2 regions of the Aeromicrobium sp. EU05-FHT14F07 genome follow, and region 2 is predicted to be linked to the other one. Evidence: riboswitches for the same ligand, from Rfam matches in the RefSeq annotation. Region 2 holds a riboswitch; the other holds the start of a gene.
What was found. Region 2 has a riboswitch for thiamine pyrophosphate ahead of thiM (hydroxyethylthiazole kinase). Riboswitches for the same ligand answer to the same signal wherever they lie in the genome.

Region 1 (9,311 bases), on a different contig from region 2:
GCTCGCCGGCCGACGTGACCGCCCGCATGCCGAGGCGTGCGTCGGCGTCGGTCGACGTCTCCCCTTCCTCGAGCATCGCCGTGCGCACGCCCATCGGGCAGGCCGTCGTCACCTGGACGCCGCGGTCGCCGTACGTGGCCGCCAGCCACTCCGCGAAGCCGACGGCGGCGTGCTTGGTCACCGAGTAGGTCGGCGAGCCCAGCTGCGTCAGCAGCCCCGCCGCCGACGCGACGCTCACGAAGCAGCCCGCCGGGCCGTCCGTCGCACCCCGCTCCAGCCACTGCGGCACGAGTGCCCGCGCCGCGGCCACGTGGGCCATGACGTTGACGTCCCACGACGCCGCCCAGTCCTGGGGCGCCGCGTCGAGGCCGAAGCCCTGGAACACGCCGGCGTTCGCGACGTACAGGTCGACCGGGGTCGGCGACGTCTGCAGCACGGCGTCGACGCCGATCTCCGCCGTCACGTCGGCCGCGCGGTGCAGCACCCGCTCGCCGAACTCCTCGGCGAGGGCGGAGGCCGCGTCGGCGAGCCGGTCACCGTCGAGGTCGGCCAGCACGACCGAGGCCGCGCCCCGCTCCAGCAGGGCGCGCGCCACCGCGAGGCCGATGCCGCCGGCCGCGCCGGTGACGACGGCGGCCGCGCCCTCCACCCTCATCCGCGCCCCACCTTCATCCGCGCCCCACCTTCATCCGCGCACCGCGTACTTCTTCAGCTCGGCCCGCGCCAGCGACGCCTTGTGCACCTCGTCGGGACCGTCGGCGAAGCGGAGCGTGCGGATGCCGGCGAACATCTCCGCGAGCGGGAAGTCCTGGCTGAGACCGCCCGCGCCGTGCACCTGGATGGCCTTGTCGAGGATCCACTCGACCGTCTGCGGCGTGGTGATCTTGATGGCCTGGATCTCCTTGTGGGCCCCGCGGTTGCCGACGGTGTCCATGAGCCAGGCGGTCTTGAGCGTCAGCAGGCGCAGCTGCTCCAGCCGCACGCGCGACTCCGCGATCCAGTCCTGCACGACGCCTTGCTGGGCGATCGGCTTGCCGAAGGTGGTGCGGCTCAGCGCCCGCTCGCACATGTACTGGACGGCGCGCTCGGCGATGCCGATGGAGCGCATGCAGTGGTGGATGCGCCCGGGCCCGAGCCGCGCCTGCGCGATCGCGAAGCCCTCGCCCTCGCCGCCGATGAGGTTCGACGCGGGCACGCGGACGTCGGTGAACCGCAGCTCGGCGTGGCCGCCGTGGTCGCGGTCGTGGTAGCCGAACACGTGCATGCCGCGCACGACCTCGAGGCCGGGGGTGTCGCGCGGGACGAGGATCATCGACTGCTGGCGGTGCCGCTCGGCCGACGGGTCGGTCTTGCCCATGACGATGAAGACGCGGCAGTTCGGGTTCATCGCGCCGGTGATCCACCACTTGCGACCGTTGATGACGTACTCGTCGCCGTCGCGCACGATCGACAGCTCGATGTTGGTGGCGTCGGAGGAGGCGACGTCGGGCTCGGTCATGGCGAACGCCGAGCGGATCTCGCCCTCCAGGAGCGGCTCGAGCCACTGCTCCTTCTGCTCCGGGGTGCCGAACATGGTCAGCACCTCCATGTTGCCCGTGTCGGGCGCGGCGCAGTTGAGCGCGGCGGGCGCGAGCTGGATCGAGCGACCCGTGATCTCGGCGAGCGGCGCGTACTGCAGGTTCGTCAGGCCGCCGCGCTCCGGGTGGCCGGCGAGGAAGAAGTTCCAGAGGCCACGCTCGCGCGCCTCGGCCTTGAGGCCGTCGAGCACGGCCGGCGGGTCCCAGCGATCCTCGGCGTAGAGGGCCTCGATCTGCTCGGCGGCCTCGGCCTCGGCCGGGTAGACGGCCTCGTCCATGAAGGCCTCGAGCTTCGCGATCAGCTCCGTGGTGGTCTCGTCGAAGGCGAAGTGCATGTCAGGCCGCCGCCATCACGTAGACGACCTCGGCGATGCAGACCGGCTTCTCCGCGCCCTCGCGCTCGACGACGAACGTGATGACGGCCTGGGTGCCGATCGGGATGTCGCTGGTCTCCTTGAGCGTCGCCGTCGCGCGCAGCCGCGAGTCGACGGGGACCGGGTTCGGGAAGCGCACCTTGTTGGCGCCGTAGTTCACCCCCATGGCCAGGCCGTTGACCGCGTAGATGTTCTCCGAGAACACCGGCAGCAGCGACAGCGTCAGGTAGCCGTGGGCGATCGTGCCGCCGAACGGGCCGGACGCGGCGCGCTCGGGGTCGACGTGGATCCACTGGTGGTCGCCGGTGGCGTCGGCGAAGGTGTTGATCTGCTCCTGCGTCACGGTGACCCAGTCGCTGGTGCCGAGCTCCTGCCCGGCAGCTGCCTTGAAGTCGTCGAGACTGTCGAACACGCGGGCCATGGGACTACCTCCGGGACAGGTCGCCCTCGGGCGACGACTAAGCGCTTGCTTAGTTCGCAGCCTAGACGACCTCGTCCCCTTTGTGCACCCCCGCGACCTACGTCAGGACGCGTGCGACCACGGGCACGAGCGCCAGCAGGGTCGCGACCACGACGACGGCGGTGTCGCGCACGGTCCATGGCACCCCCTGGGCCCAGGTCCGTCGCGTCGCGGTCGCGAACCCGCGGGCGTCCATCGCGATCGACGTCCGCCCGGCGTCGCGCAGGGCGGCGGCCAGCATGGCGAAGGTGACCGACCCGGCGTGGCGGACGGCCGACACCGGTCCGTCCGGCCCGGTGCCGCGCACGCGGCGTGCCCGGAGCACCTGCTGCACGGTCACGCCGAAGCCGGACACCCGCTGCAGCGACGCGACGAAGGCCGCCACCGGACGACCGGGCAGGTGGAGCCGCTGGGCGAGCTCGTCCCCCAGGTCGGACAGGTCGACGAACGCGACGACCACGGCCCCCGGCCAGGCGAGCACCAGGATCCGCAGCGCCGCCACCGGCGCGTGGTCGGGGTTGCCGAGCCGCCAGGCCGAGTAGGCCACCAGACCCGCGGACACGCCGCACAGTGCGAGGCACGCCACCGGGTAGCGCCAGGACGGCAGGACGAGGAGGCCGGCAAGGGCCCACCCCGTGGCCGCGGCGACGGCGGACGGAAGGTCGCGGACGGCGAAGGAGCCGAGCAGTGCCGCCACCCCGATCCACATCAGGGCCAGCGGGTTCGTCCGAGCCAGGACGCGTCTCATGGGGCCACCTCCACCCGCTCGGCCGCCAGGTCGACGACGTCGGCGTCGTGGGTGGCCGCGGCGACCACGGCGCCCTCGCCCGCCGCGGCGAGCGCGAGCCCGACCACGGCCGCCCACGTGTCCCGGTCCTGACCCACGGTCGGCTCGTCGAGCAGCACGACCTCCGGACGGTGGGCGACGGCCGTCAGCATCGAGACCCGTCGCTGCTCGCCGCCCGAGAGCCGGAACGGGTGCGTGGACGCCAGCGCACCCAGGCCGACGACGTCCAGCAGGGCGTCGACGTCGACGGTGCGCCCGGTCCGGCCGGCGGTGAGCGCGACCTCCTCGCGCACGGTCGCGGCGACGAACCCGTGCTCGGGGACCTGGGACGACCAGCCGACCTGCGCGGCGAGCTCGCGGCTGCGGAGCCGGTGACGTGACGGCGTCACCCGCCCCGACGTCGGCTCGAGGAGCCCGCCGAGGGCGGCGAGCAGCGTCGACTTGCCGGCACCGCTCGGCCCGGTGACGGCCGTGAGCCGGCCCGGGTCCAGCCGGGCGTTCACCCCGTCGAGCGCGCGGGTCCGCGTGACGCCGCGCATCGACCGGCTGGTCAGGTCGACGACGAGGTCCTGCGCCACCACGGACGTCGCCCGCGAGGCGGGCGCGACCAGCCGGGGATCGACCTCCAGGGGCGTGGGCGCGGGCAGGCCCGGCATCCAGAGCCCGAGCCGGCCCATGGCCTCGGCGTGGTCGCGCACGAGCACGTCGGGCGCGACGTCGGCCAGTAGCGCTCCGTCGCGTCCCAGCACCAGCACGCGGTCGACGAGGTCGAGCCACGGACCCATGCGGTGCTCGACGACGAGCAGCGTGGCACCGCGGGCGCCGACAGTCGTGCGCACCGCCTCGCGCACCGACGCGGCATGCTCGGGGTCCAGCATCGACGTCGGCTCGTCCAGCAGCAGCACGTCGGGCTCGACGGCCAGCGCACCGGCGAGGGCCAGGCGCTGCAGCTCGCCGCCGGAGAGCGCCGCCGTCGGGTGCTCCCGGCCGTAGGTCAGGCCGACGTCGGCCAGGGCGCGGTCGACACGGGCCCAGATCTCCGGTCGGGCGAGGGCGCGGTTCTCCGGCCCGAAGGCGACGTCGCGGCCGATCCGCTCGGCCACCACCGCGTCGCCCGGTGCCTGGGGGACGAAGCCGAGGACCCCGCCGACCTCGACCGTGCCGGTCAGGTCGCCCGACAACGTGGTGCCGAGGGCGCCGACGAGCGCGTGGAGCAGCGTGGACTTCCCCGCGCCGCTCGGGCCGAGCAGCATCACCCGCTCGCCGGGGTCGACGCGCACGTCGAGACCGGCGACGACCGGGTGGCGACGACCGAGCGGGCGCCAGGTCAGGCCCTCGACGCGGACCTGACCTGGCCGGAGGTCGCTCAGACCGCGTTCCGCTCGTGCAGCTCGCGGCCGGGGCCGAAGGCGTCGAGCACCCCGGCGCGGGCCAAAGCGCGCACGAGCAGCCAGCCGCCGGCGCCGGCGACGACCGCGCCGGACAGCGCGAAGAACGCGAGGTGGACCAGGCGGTCCGTTCCGGAGAAGACGCCTTCCCAGTAGGCGAACCACTCGTAGACCGAGCCGAACGCACCGGCTCCGGCGCCGGCCAGGACGGCGACGCCGAGGGAGAACCGTCGGTACAGGAACAGCGCGAGGACGAGCTCGGCGCCCAGGCCCTGCACGAGTCCCGAGGCCAGGACGCTCAGCCCCCACTCGGTGCCGCCGGGGACGAGCGCCGAGACCGCAGCGGCGGCGAGCTCGGTCACGAGCGCGGCACCCGGGCGGCGGATGATCAGGCCGGCGACGACACCCGCCAGCAGCCAGGGCCCGGCCAGCAGACCGAGGGACGGCGGGAAGGAGAAGACCGCCAGCGCGCTGATGCCGGCGTAGGCCTTGCCCCAGACCCAGAAGGTGACGCCGATGGCGACGGCGAGCGTCGCGATCGTGACGAGGTCGACGGTGCGGTACCGGAACGCCGACCCCAGGTCGGTGGACGGACGCGTGGATGCAGAACTACTCATCGTGACTCCCTTCGCCGGTGCTAACCGGAGCAGGTTCAAGGGTCTGCGGCTTCTCCGCACTCTCAGCGCCCTCTGCGTGGCGCTCCCCTGTCGTGGTGGGACCAGCCTAGCGGGAACCGGCGCCGTCGAGGGCCACCAGCCACGTGCCGGTCTCCCCGCTCACCACGGGCGGGGCGCCGGGAGGACGGCCGTCCGCCCGGTCGGCGACCTGCCGCGCGGCGGCACCGGCCGCGGCCTCGTCGTCGAACACCTCACAGGTCCCGTCGGCGCCGAGCACGACGTGCACCCCGCGACGCTCCCCCGGCGCGAGCGGCGAGCCGGACCGCAAGGGCCAGTCGTGGGCCACGTTGTGCAGGTGGGGTGCCCGGGCGTGCGCCTCGCTCAGGAGCTCGAACGCCTCCTGCACCGTCCCGACGACGGCCGCCGGTGCGAGCGCATCCTCGTCGGGGCCGAGCTCCACGACCCACGCCCTCGGGTCGGCGACCCTGCTCCCGAACCGCCCCACGTCCCGCTCCCCTCCGGCCCCTGGACTGCGTCACGTCGACACTAGCCTCCGCCGGGGCACGGAGCGGGACGGACGACGGGCGCCCGGTCCGGGGTGGACCGGACGCCCGTCGGCGCGCTCAGCGGGTCAGCGGATGCGCACCCCCTTCGTCGCGCTGGTGCTGCCGGTGAAGGAGCCGTCGCCCGCGTAGACCGTGCGGACGGACAGCGTGCCCTTCGTCCTCGGCGCCTTCAGCGTGGTCACGACCGTGCCACCGGAGAGGCGCATCGTCTTGGCCCAGGTGAACGACTTGGCGCCCGGCGCCTTGACGTACACCCGCACCACGCCCGACGGGGCGACGCCCGCCACGGTCGGCGAGACCGTCGCACGCACCCGGTACGTCGCGCTCCGCTTGACCGACGACGTCGCGTTCGTGACCGTCGTCGTCGCCCGCTTCACGACGGTGACGTCGGCCGTGGCCGTGCCGCTCGCCTCGACCTCGTCCGTGCCGTCGAAGACCGCGCTCACCGTGTGCGAGCCGACCTTCAGCGTGGCCGGGAGCTGGAAGCGTCCCGTGCCCTGCGCGTCGAGCGCGACCGTCACGGGCGTGCCGGCGACGGTGACCGTCACCGTGCCCTCGTCGGCCCCGGCGACCGCCACGGCACCCTCCAACGGGGAGCCGAAGGTGCTCTGCGCCGACGCCATGACCAGCGCGATCGTCGAGGCACCCTTGGTGAGCGTGAACGAGACCGCACCCGACTGCGACGCCTGCGCGGTCGCCGTCTTCGCGAGCGACGCGACCAGCTCGTGCGAGCCGGCCTTGAAGCCGGGCACCGCGAGGGTGGCCGTGCCGTTCTCGACCACCGACGTGCCGAGCACCGTGTCGCCGTCGGCGAAGGTGACGGTGCCGCCGTCGCCGGCCGTGACCGTGGCCGTCAGCGTCACGGGCTGGTTGATCGCCGGGAGCTCCGGGTCGATCGCCAGCTCCGTGGACGTCTCGGTCAGCACCTCGAGCGAGCCGGTCGACGTGAGGCCGTAGCCCGCGCCGACCGCCTTGACGCCCGCCTCGCCGATGGCGAAGTCGGCCGGGACGGTCGCGCTGAGCACGGCCACCCCGGACGGGTCGGCGATCGCGGTGCCGAGCGTGCTCGAGCCGAGCGAGAACGTGACGCCCTCGCCGGACCGGTAGCCCGACGCGGTCAGCGTGACCGCACCACCCGGAGCGGGCGTGGGGTCGTCGACCGTGACGGCGCCGACCTCGGTCGAGTGCGCCAGCTCCTCGCACGGGTCGCCCTGCGCGCCCACCGGCGGCAGTGCCACGGCCGAGCCGGTGACGCCGTCGTCCTCACGGACCGTGAGGTAGCCGAACGCCTTGGCACCCATGACGGCACCGGAGGTGTTGATCGCCGAGACCTTGACCGCCGTGCTCGCCGACGTCGACGCCAGGCTGTCGCCGAGGATCGACCCGGTGACGACCTTGCACGTCTCGCCTGGCGCGAAGGTCACCTTCTCCATCGCGATGCCGCCGCGGCCCGTGGTGGAGCCGAGGACGCTGACGTACGCGACGACCGGCTCGGTCGCGGGCTGCGCCAGGTAGACCCCCACGTCGGCGGTGCCGGCCGAGGCGCCCTCCTCGACGGCCGTGGCGAACACGTTGACGGTGTTCTCCTTCTTCACGGTGGGCGTCCCGAGCGAGGACGACTCCCACGCGAGGTCGGACAGGTACGCCGCGCCGGTGGTCGTGGCGTCCGCGCCGGTCGCGGCCGTCAGCCGCACCTCCCGCACGTCGGCCACGTCGAGCCCGGCGTCCTTCAGCGCCGAGACCGGCACGTTCACCTGCTGCAGCACGATCTTCTTGAGCACCGTCGTCGTCGAGTCCGAGGGTGCCGGCATGCGCACGAGGGCGTACGGGTTGAGCGCCGAGACCTTCGACGACCACGTCACGCCGGAGCCGTCCTTGACCGCGAGGGTCAGGTCGGTGCCGGTCACGACGGTCTCGTCGGCGGCCACCTTCAGCGACAGCCGGTCGAACCCGCTCGCGTCGCGCTTGGCCTTCGGCACCGTCACCAGCACGGCACCCGTGTCGCCGGTCCAGGTGAACCGGGTGACGGGTGTCGCGGGCACGTTGCCGCCGTTGCTGGCGGGCGTCCAGTGCGGCACCTGCGACGACGCGAGCGTCGAGCAGGCGGGAGCCGCGGCCGGGATGGTGCGACCCGCCAGGCTCGCGCAGGGCTGCGCCGTGGCCAGTCCCGACGTGCGCACGAGCGAGCTGGTCGACTCGAACGACGTCAGGGTCGAGCGCGCCGACGAGGGCGCGGTCGTGACGGTGCGGACGTCGGCGTTCCCGACGACCTCCGGGCGCGTGCCCGAGCCGTCGAACATCGGCAGGAACTGCTTCTCGTCACCGAGCGTCAGCCGGAACCAGCCGGCCATGTAGGCGGTGCCCAGGTCGTACTGCGCGTCGGCCGACAGGCGGATCGACGTCGCGGCGACGGCCGGGACCGGACCACACGTCTGGTTCGTCGACGTGGCGCCCCAGTCGTCGCTGACGCCGGCCGGGAACTTCCCGGGCGTCCAGACGGTGTTGAAGAAGTTGTGGTTCGCGCCCATGACCCAGGTGGCGGCCCGCAGCGCGTCGTCGTCGAACGCGTAGCGCGAGTCGTCCAGCATGTGCTGACCCTGCTGGTTCGACACGTCGCCGTCGCAGTACGGCAGGACGACGTTGAGCGGCACGTTCGGCACCGTCATGCGACCGAAGTCGACCGGCGCGAGCGGCAGCAGGCTCTTGATGCCGAACGGCTCGTCGAGCGCCGCGTTCAGCGTGGCCGCCGAGGTGATGCCCTCACCACCGCGCGAGTGGCCCATGAGGCCCACCTCGGACAGGTCGAAGCGGCCCTGCAGGTCGGCCGCGGTGAGCGGGTCCTGCAGTGCATCGTCGAGGGTGACGTCGAGGTCGCGGGCGTCGTCGTGCAGCGTCACCGGCTGGCCGGCGTCGGCCTCGCGCAGCAGCGACAGCGTGTCGAGGACCAGCTGACCGCGCGCCTGGGCGCCCTGGTCGGGCGAGCGCGGGTTGTCGTTCGCGTTCACGGCGTTGGCCGAGATCGAGATGACGGCGTAGCCGTGGCTCGCGAGGGCCTGCCCGGTGCCGTCGTAGCCGGCGTAGCTCGGGATCGACAGCGGGCGCGTGCCCGAGCACGGCCACGCGAGCGACGCGCTGGAGCTGCCCTCGGCGTAGCAGGTGGAGTGGCGCCCGTGCAGCAGCAGGACGACGGGGCGCTTCCCGCCCGTCTTGGGCAGGTAGAGCCGGCCCTGCATCTCGCCGCGCACGCCGCCGATGTTGGCGAGTGCGACGGACTGCGTGCCGAAGTCGTAGTCGGCCTGCGTGTACTCGTAGGAGCCGGTCGAGGCGGGGTTCGCGTCGAGCGTCTCTAGGGTGGAGGGGTCGGCGAGCTCCTCCGGCTGGGCCACCTCGCCGGTGCGCTCGGCCTTGGCGGAGGCGCTGCGGCTCGCCCAGCCGGCCTCGACGCTGGTCGCGTCGGCGACGGCGGGGTCGCTGGTCAGCACGGTGAGCGTGTCGCCCTTCAGCGACTCGGTGGCGATGCCGATCTCCTTGCCGTCGACGAC
Region 2 (9,311 bases):
CCGGCTTGACGCCTCCCGGGAAGTAGGCGCCGGCCGGCGACGCGATCACGCAGTACGTGACGTGCTGGCTGGGCCGCACGCCGAGGAAGGCCTCCGAGGCGAACATGAACGGCCGCAGGTACAGGCTCGCCTCGCCACCCTCGGGCACCCAGGCGCGGTCGGCGCCCACGAGCGCGTCGATCGAGCCGAGGAACCACTCCTCCGGCAGCTCGGGCAGCGCGAGGCGACGCGCCGAGCGGCGCAGCCTCGCGGCGTTCTCCTCCGGACGGAAGACCCGGACCGACCCGTCGTCCCACGCGTAGGCCTTCAGGCCCTCGAAGATCTCCTGCGCGTAGTGGAGGACGGCCGTGGCCGGGTCGAGCTGCAGCGGACCGTAGGGGACGACGCGCGCGTCGTGCCAGCCCTGCTCGGGCGTCCACTCCGCCAGGAACATGTGGTCGGTGAAGTGGTTGCCGAACCCGGGCGAGGCGAGGATCGCCTGCCGTTCGGCGTCCGTCCGCGCTGCCGGGTTGGTCTCGACGGTGGGGGCGAACGGTGCGGAGGTCATGCTGGACACGGTAGTCCTTTCGAGGTCGTGGAGGCGGTAGGTCAGACCGCCGCTACGCCCTCGGCCGCGGCCGCGCTGGCACGCGCGGCGATGGCCTCCCCCACCTCCTCGGTGCTGCGGGGCTGCGCACCGGCGGCCGTGCCGCGCTCGGCGACGTCCGCCTCGACGGCGGTGCTGATCTGGCCGGCCGCCTGCGGGTGCCCCAGGTGCTCGAGCAGCAGTGCCCCCGACAGGATCGCCGCCGTCGGGTCGGCCTTCGACTGGCCCGCGATGTCGGGCGCCGAGCCGTGCACGGGCTCGAACATGCTGGGGGCGGTGCGGTCGGGGTTCACGTTGCCGCTCGCCGCCAGCCCGATGCCGCCGGTCACGGCCGCGGCGAGGTCGGTCAGGATGTCGCCGAACAGGTTGTCGGTGACGATCACGTCGAAGCGTCCCGGGTCGGTGACCAGGAAGATCGTCGCCGCGTCGACGTGGAGGTAGTCGACGCTGACGTCGGGGAACTCCTCGCCGACCGCCGCGACGGTGCGCGTCCAGAGGTGCCCGGCGTGCACCAGCACGTTGTTCTTGTGCACGAGCGTGAGCTTGCGCCGCGGTCGCGCCTGGGCCCGGCTGAACGCGTCGCGGACCACGCGCTCCACGCCGAACGCCGTGTTGACGCTGACCTCGGTGGCCAGCTCGTGCGGGGTGCCCACGCGGATGGCGCCGCCGTTGCCGACGTACGGGCCCTCGGTGCCCTCGCGCACGACCACGAAGTCGATCGGGCCGCGCTCCGTCACGTGCGACGCGAGCGGCGTCGGCACACCGGGGTACAGCGTGCTCGGTCGCAGGTTGACGTAGTGGTCGAGCTCGAAGCGCAGCTTCAGCAGCAGACCGCGCTCGAGCACGCCCGACGGCACGCTCGGGTCGCCGACCGCGCCGAGCAGGATGGCGTCCTGTGCGCGGATCTCCTCGAGGACGCTGTCGGGCAGCGTCTCCCCCGTCGCGTGGTAGCGCCGGGCACCCAGGTCGTAGTCGACCGTGTCGAAGGACAGGTCGTGCTGCGCGGCGACGGTGTTCAGCACCGTCAGCGCCTGGGTCGTGACTTCGGGGCCGATGCCGTCGCCGGGGACGACGGCCAGCGTGTAGGAGCGCGTCATGAGGGTCATCCTAGGAGGCGCGGTCTCAGGATCTGAAACCGCGGTCTCACTCGATGGACGCGCTCAGTTGTCGTCCGGGCGCTCGGTCGGCTCCACGGCGGGGGTCACGGCGTCGTCGCGCAGGTGGGCGGGACCCCACTCGATCGGGTAGGTGTTCATGGTCTCTCCTGAGGTGGTGCGAGGGTCGGTCCGTCGGCTGACGGACGCTGGACGGTGCGGACACAGCACCGACCCGACGGCTCCACGGAGGTCGTGTCACCCGGTGATGACCGGATGGTTCAGGAGAGGGGACCAGGTCGTGGTCCCGACGAGAGATGAAGCTGACCTGCTGCGGAACGGTCGGGCCAACGCCTGGACTCCGCGGCAGGGTGTGGCCCTAGGAGGCCCCGCCGCGGCAAGCGATGACTACGAGCTGCTTCCGCATGATGTGGACCACCCTACCCACCCCTCGTCGGCACGACGGGAGCGCCACGCCGTGTGTCTCGGTCGGTGAGACGTCGCCGCCGGGCCGACGTGACGGCGGTGACACACTGACCGGGTGAGTGCGCCTGCGGAGATCCCCGACCTCGTCGCCCGGTCCCTCGACCTCGCGCGCCAGCGTGGGTTCATCACGTCGACGCGGCACGAGACCGGACGGCTCCTGGCCGCACTCGCCGCCTCGCGCTCCGGCACGCTGGCCGAGCTCGGCACCGGCACCGGCGTCGGGTCGGCGTGGCTCTCCAGCGGTGCGCGCAAGGAGGCCCGCATCGTCAGCGCCGAGCTCGACCCGTCGCTCGCCGGCGACGTGCAGCAGATCTTCGCCGACGTCGACAACGTCGAGATCGTGGCGGGCGACTGGTCGGCGCTGGAGGAGCACGCCCCCTTCTCGCTGCTCTTCGTCGATGTCCGCGAGGTCATGGAGCAGATCGACGTCCTCGCGAACCTGCTCGAGCCGGGCGGCATCGCCGTCCTCGACGACTTCGCGCCGTCCGTCCACTGGCCGCCGATCGTCGACGGCCAGGTCGACGTCGTGCGGGAGCAGTGGCTCACCGACGAGCGCTTCGCCGCGGTCGAGCTGCTCATCGACGAGGGTGCGTCCCTCGTCATCGCGACGCGACGCTGACCTCACGGGACTCCCGGACGCGGCGCACCTGCACCCACGGCAGGAACAGCTGCACGACGGGCCCGATCACGAGCGCGTAGACGACGGTGCCGATGCCCACCGTCCCGCCGAGCACGAACCCCACGAGGAGCACGCCCAGCTCCAGACCCGTGCGGACCTGCCGGACGCTGCGGCCGGTGCGTCGCACGAGCCCGGTCCAGAGCCCGTCGCGGGGGCCGGTGCCGAGGTCGGCGCCGATGTAGAGGGCGCCGGCCAGCCCGTTCCCCACGACGCCGAGCAGCAGGAAGGCCACCTGCACGGCGACGTGGTCGGGCGTCGGCAGCCAGGCGAGCGTGACGTCGACCGCGACGCCGATGAGCAGCACGTTGAGCACGGTGCCGATGCCGGGACGCTGGCGCAGCGGCACCCACAGGAGCAGGACCACGGCGCCGACCAGGATCACGACCTGGCCGAAGGTCAGCGGCAGGTGGTGGGTGAGTCCCTCGTGGAACACGTCCCACGGGTCGAGCCCCAGCCCGGACTCGACCATCAGGGCCATGGTGGCGCCGTAGAGCCACAGGCCGAGCACGAGCTGGCCGAGCCGGCGCGTCATCGGGGCCATGTCCGCCTCGCCTCCTGGTCGTGGCGTGAGGCCGGTGGTGGACGCACGCCGTAGCCGTCGCGGGACACGGCGCACAGGCCGAGCGCCGAGGGCACGCAGGCCAGGAGCAGCAGGAGGACGAGGAGCATGCCTCCAGGCTCGGGCCTCGGTGGCCTGGTGCGACAGAGCCACTCGACGAGAGGTGGTTGCAGCCACTTGGCCATGAATGGCCCTTTCATCCGGGTCCATTGTCGGGGCATGCTGGGCGGGTGGACCCCCGTACCTCCGCCTTCCGGCTCGCGGCGCTGATCGGCACGCTCCCCGAGGGCCCGGCCTACCGCACCCTCGCCGACAGCATCCGGCTGCTCGTGGTCGACGGTCGACTGCTCGACGGCACGCGGCTGCCCAGCGAGCGCGCGCTCGCCCAGGCGATGGGGCTGAGTCGCACCACCACCACGCGCGCGTACGACGAGCTGCGACGTCGTGGCGTCCTGCACTCCCGCCAGGGCAGCGGCAGCGTGCTCCGTGTGCCCACCACGTCGGCCACGGCGAGCAGCCTCATCGTCGACCCCGACGACCCCGACACGATCGCGATGACCTTCTCCGCACCGACGGGACCCTCCGGCCTGACCCGCGCGTTCCAGGCGGCCGCCGAGCAGCTACCGTCGCTGCTCACCACGTCGGGCTACCTGCCCGACGGCCTGCCCGCCCTGCGCGAGCTCGTCGCCGCCGAGTACACCCAGGCCGGCATCCCGACCGACCCGGACCAGGTGATCGTCACCAACGGCGCCCAGGGGGCGATCTCCCTGGTCGGGCGCACCTTCGGACGACCCGGCGCCGGCCTCCTCGTGGAGGGCACGTCGTACCCGCACGGGGTCGAGTCGCTGACCGGTTTCGGGTACCGCACCGCTCCCCTGCCGATCGGCGACGACCCGTGGGACCTGGAGGCGGCGGCGACGAAGGCCCCGCACGTCGACGCCGCGTACCTGATCCCCGACTTCCACAACCCGACCGGCGCGGTGATGCCGGAGGGCACACGCCTGCGGCTCGCCCGGACGCTGCGCCGCCACGGCGTGCTGACGGTCGTGGACGAGTCGATGCGTCGTCTCGACCTCGCCGGCGAGGGGCTGCCGACGTCGTACGCCGCCCACGACCCCGACGCGATCGTCGTCGACTCCCTGTCGAAGGTGCTGTGGGGCGGTCTGCGGATCGGCTGGATCCGCGCCCCCCGTCGGCACGTCACGGCGCTGCTGCAGTCGCGCATGCGCCACGACCTCGGCACGGCCGCGTTCGACCAGCTGGTGGCCGCGGAGGTGCTGCGGCACCACAGGCACCTCTTCGACGAGACCGTCACCCGGCTGCGGGGCCAACGGTCGGCGCTGGTCCACGCGCTGGCCGACCGGTTGCCCGACTGGGAGGTCCCGGTGCCCGCCGGCGGACCGAACCTGTGGGTCGGCCTGCCGAGCCGGTCCTCGAGCCTGCTCGTGGCGGCGGCCGCCCAGGAGGGGCTGCACCTGACCCCGGGGCCACGGTTCACGCTGGGCGCGCCGAGCGCCGGCGAACGTCGCCTGCGCCTGCCGTGCACCTTGCCCGAGCACGTCGGCGTCGAGGCGGTCGAGCGGCTCGCCCGCGCGTGGTCCGTCGTCGCGTCGGGCCGACGCTGCGACACGACGGGTCCCGCCGTCGACCTCATCGCCTAACCCCCCACGATTCGGTACGTCATCGCCCGTTCCGCGCAACGGTTCGGGCGATGACGTACCGAATCGTGGGGACGTCGTCAGGTGGTGGCGCGCCAGGAGGCGTCCCAGAAGTGCCACTCGCGGTCGGTGGCGTCGGCGTACGCGGCCAGCATGAGGTCGACATGCGGGCTGTCGACCGCCAGCCGGTCGGCGGTGGCCTCGGCCCGCAGCACGGACGCCGCGAACGCCGGGTCGTCGTACGTGCGGATCCACGCGGCGTAAGGGTGGGAGTCGAGGTCGGCCGCGGTCGCTGCCAGGTGCTGCCCCACCTCCGCGTACACGCGGAAGCACGGGAGCACGGCGGCGACCGCCACCTCGACGGGCGACCCTGCTGCGTGGTCGGCGAGCATGCCCACGTACGCGCGGCACGCGGCGGAGGGATCGTGGGAGTCCGGGTCGACGTCGCGCCGTGCGAGCTCCCCCACGTGCAACGACCGCTCGGCCTCGACGGCGCCTGCCGCGAAGCCGGCCCAGGCGCCGACGTCGTCGACGTCGGGGAGCCGCGACGCGACCCTCGCGAGCGTGCGCGCGTAGCCGGCGAGGTAGTGCGCGTCGTCGGCCAGGTAGTGGGCGAACACGGAGTCGGGCAGCGTCCCGTCGGCCAGGCCGGTGACGAACGGGTGCCGGCAGACGTCGGCGTAGCGGTCGGCCACGTGCGCCCAGGCCCGTGCGGAGAACGAGGTGCTCACGAGGTCACCGCCCGCAGACGGACGAGGTGGTCCACGGGTCCCCGGCCGCGCCCGACGCTCCTGCGCGCACCCGACGCCAGCGCCTCTGCGAGGTAGGCCTTCGCGGCGCCGACCGCCTCGACCAGCGGGTCACCGAGGGCCAGCCTCGTCGCGACCGCGGCCGAGAGCGTGCACCCGGTGCCGTGGGTGTGCGGGGTGTCGATCCGCGGCGCGCGGAACCAGGTGCTGCCGCGACGCTCGACGAGCAGGTCGTCGCTCGCCGGCCCGTCGCCGTGGCCGCCCTTCAGGAGGACGGCACCAGGGCCCAGGGCGAGCAGCGCCCGCGCCAGCGCGTCAGGGTCGGTCGCGGCGGGCAGGCCCGAGAGCACCGCGGCCTCCGGCAGGTTCGGCGTCACCAGGGTCGCGCGCGGGAGCAGGAGGTCGCGCACCGCCGCCTCGGCCTCGCGCGGCAGCAGCCGGTGGCCGGACGTCGAGACCATGACGGGGTCGACGACGAGCGCGGGCACGTCGGCGAGCAGCTCGGCGACCAGCTCGACCAGCTCCGGCGAGCCCAGCATGCCCACCTTGACCACGCGGACGTCGAGGTCCTCGAGCACCGCCTCGAGCTGGCCGCGGACGACGTCGAGCGGCACCTCGTGCACCCCGCGCACGCCGGTCGTGTCCTGCACGGTCACGGCGGTCACGACGCTGGCCCCGTACACGCCGAGGGCCGTGGCCGTCTTGAGGTCGGCCTGGATGCCCGCTCCCCCGGACGGGTCGGACCCCGCGACGGTCAGCACCACCGGTTCACGTCCCGTCATGCCGACGCCTCCTCGCGGCGGGCGGCGAGAGCCGCGTCGACGACCCGACGCAGCCGAGCGGCGGCGGCCCGCGGGTCGGGGTCGGCGCCCACCGCGCGCACCACGGCGACGCCGTCGAGCCCCGCGCGCACGGCCGGCCCCGCCGTGGTCTCGTCCAGGCCGCCGATGCCGACGACGGGGAGCCGTCCACCCACCCGGACCGCCACCGAGGCGACGCCGGCGAGACCGAGGGGCGGCCCCGTGTCGTCCTTCGTGGGCGTGTCGTGGACGGGACTCACGGCCACGTAGGTGCACGCAGCCAGGGCTGCCGCGTCGTCGAGCTGCTCGAGGGTCCCGACCGACCAGCCCACGACGGCGTCGGGGCCGGTCGCCGCCCGCAGCACCGTCGGGTGGGCGTCCGCGCGTCCCCCGTGCACCCCGTCGGCCTCCGGGAGGACGTGGTCGTTCGCGAGCACGGGCACGCCCGAGCCGGCGAGCGCCTCGCGCAGCAGGATCACCTGGGCACGGACCTGGGCCGGCGAGGCCCGCTTGTCGCGGACCTGCACGCAGGTGACACCGCCCTCGACCGCGGGGACGACCACCCGGCGCAGGTCGACGCCGAACGACGGGTCCGTGACGAGGTAGAGGCGGAGGTCGGGCCCGCCCCTCATGCCGGCACCGGACGGACGCGTCCGACGAGCTCCAGCCCGTGAGGGTCGGCCAGCCGGTCGACCAGCGCGACCCGCAGGCTGCCCGGACCCTGCGCGACCTCGGCCGCCGAGGTGCCGGAGGCCGCCAGCAGGCCCATGGCTCCCGCAGCAGCCTCGAGCGGGTCGTCGACGACGGCACAGGCCGCGGCGACGAGGGCGCTCGACGAGCAGCCGAGCGCGGTGATCATCGGCATCCACGGGTGGCCGCCGACCACGTGGAGCGTGCGGTCGCCGTCGGTGACGACGTCGACCTCGCCGCTCACCACGACGACGCAGCCGTGCTCGCGGGCGACGAGCACGGCCGCGTCGTGCGCGTCGTGCGCGCTGGCGATGCTGTCGACGCCGCGCGAGCCGCCGAGGGCGCCGGCGAGCGTCAGCACCTCCCCCGCGTTGCCCCGCACGACGGTGGGGCGGTGCTGGAGCAGGTCGGCGACGAGCTCGCGGCGGTAGGCCGTGGCGCCGACGGCGACAGGGTCGAGCACCCACGGCGTGGCGTCGTCGTGCGCCCGCTCGGCGGCGAGGCGCATGCCGTCGGCCCACCGTGGGGACGGCGTGCCGATGTTGACGCAGACGGCGTCGGCGAGCCCTGCCATCTCGGCGGACTCGTGGGGGTCGTGGACCATCGCGGGCGAGGCGCCCGCGGCGGACAGCACGTTGGCCGCCAGGTCCATCGAGACGTAGTTCGTGAGGCACTGGACGAGCGGGGTCCGCTCGCGCAGGGCCGTCGTGACGGCAGACGTCGGATCCATGTGTCTCCCTCGCGCCGGTGCTAACCGGATCAGGTTCGGCGGGTGTCATCTCAGCCCCTGCGGGGCACCCCGGACACGTCGACCATAGCGAAGGCCCCCGTCCGGTGGACGGGGGCCTTCGTGGGGTCGGGGTCAACGAGCGGCCCCGACGCCGGAGGCGTCAACGAGCAGCCCCGACGCCGGAGCCGTCAACGAGCTGCAGAGCCCTCGACGTAGTCGGCATCCTGCTGCTTCCACGAGAAGTGGGAGCGCAGCACCTTGCCGGTGGCCTCGATGGGGTGCTGGGCCTCCTGCTCGCGCAGGGCGAGGAACTCGGCGGCGCCGTTGTCCTGGTCGTCGATGAAGCGCTTGGCGAAGGTGCCGTCCTGGATGTCGGCGAGGACGGCCTGCATGCGCTCCTTGACCGAGGCGTCGATGACGCGGGGGCCGGACACGTAGTCGCCGTACTCGGCCGTGTCGGAGATGCTCCAGCGCTGCTTGGCGATGCCGCCCTCCCACATGAGGTCGACGATGAGCTTGAGCTCGTGGAGCACCTCGAAGTAGGCGATCTCCGGCTGGTAGCCGGCCTCGGTGAGGGTCTCGAACCCGGCCTGCACGAGGTGGGACATGCCACCGCAGAGCACGGCCTGCTCGCCGAAGAGGTCGGTCTCGGTCTCCTCGGTGAAGGTCGTCTTGATGACGCCGGCGCGGGTGCCGCCGATCGCCTTCGCGTAGGACAGGGCGAGGTCCCAGGCGCCGTGCGTGGCGTCCTGCTCGACCGCGATGATGTCGGGGATGCCGCGTCCGGCGACGAACTCGCGGCGCACGGTGTGGCCGGGCGCCTTCGGGGCGACGAGCAGCACGTCGACGCCGGCCGGGGGCTTGACGTAGCCGTAGCGGATGTTGAAGCCGTGGCCGAAGACGAGGGCGTCGCCGTCGACGAGGTTCGGCTCGATCGACTCGGCGTACACGTGGCGCTGGACCTGGTCCGGGGTCAGCACGACGATGACGTCGGCCTCCTCCACGGCCTCGGCGACGTCGAGGACGCGCAGGCCCTCGGCCTCGGCCTTCTCGCGGCTCTTGGAGCCCGGGGCCAGGCCGATGCGGACGTCGACGCCCGAGTCGCGCAGGTTGAGGGCGTGCGCGTGCCCCTGGCTGCCGTAGCCGATGACGGCCACCTGCTTGCCCTGGATGATGCTGAGGTCTGCGTCGTCGTCGTAGAACAGCTCGGCCACTGGTTTTCTCCTGTGTCGTGGTGGGGTTCGGGGTGGTTCAGGCGCTCTGGTGGCCCGGCACCGTCC

Region 1: another riboswitch for thiamine pyrophosphate. It lies ahead of AC3WRM_RS04255 (ECF transporter S component); the one in region 2 lies ahead of thiM (hydroxyethylthiazole kinase).

The regions. Positions count from the first base shown of each region.
Region 1 is NZ_JBYTCR010000003.1:82,503-91,813, forward strand. It holds gene AC3WRM_RS04230 (SDR family oxidoreductase) at 1-655, opposite strand, end outside; gene AC3WRM_RS04235 (acyl-CoA dehydrogenase family protein) at 686-1,912, opposite strand; gene AC3WRM_RS04240 (MaoC family dehydratase) at 1,914-2,372, opposite strand; gene AC3WRM_RS04245 (energy-coupling factor transporter transmembrane component T family protein) at 2,470-3,159, opposite strand; gene AC3WRM_RS04250 (ATP-binding cassette domain-containing protein) at 3,156-4,478, opposite strand; gene AC3WRM_RS04255 (ECF transporter S component) at 4,565-5,203, opposite strand; TPP riboswitch at 5,193-5,302, opposite strand; gene AC3WRM_RS04260 (hypothetical protein) at 5,310-5,708, opposite strand; gene AC3WRM_RS04265 (Ig-like domain repeat protein) at 5,835-9,311, opposite strand, start outside.
Region 2 is NZ_JBYTCR010000005.1:15,584-24,894, reverse strand. It holds gene AC3WRM_RS06440 (branched-chain amino acid aminotransferase) at 1-547, opposite strand, end outside; gene AC3WRM_RS06435 (3-isopropylmalate dehydrogenase) at 589-1,683, opposite strand; gene AC3WRM_RS06430 (O-methyltransferase) at 2,222-2,785, shown strand; gene yczE (membrane protein YczE) at 2,766-3,386, opposite strand; gene AC3WRM_RS06420 (hypothetical protein) at 3,374-3,514, opposite strand; gene yczR (MocR-like transcription factor YczR) at 3,635-5,065, shown strand; gene AC3WRM_RS06410 (TenA family protein) at 5,143-5,793, opposite strand; gene thiD (bifunctional hydroxymethylpyrimidine kinase/phosphomethylpyrimidine kinase) at 5,790-6,593, opposite strand; gene AC3WRM_RS06400 (thiamine phosphate synthase) at 6,590-7,243, opposite strand; gene thiM (hydroxyethylthiazole kinase) at 7,240-8,031, opposite strand; TPP riboswitch at 8,020-8,113, opposite strand; gene ilvC (ketol-acid reductoisomerase) at 8,220-9,245, opposite strand; gene ilvN (acetolactate synthase small subunit) at 9,283-9,311, opposite strand, start outside.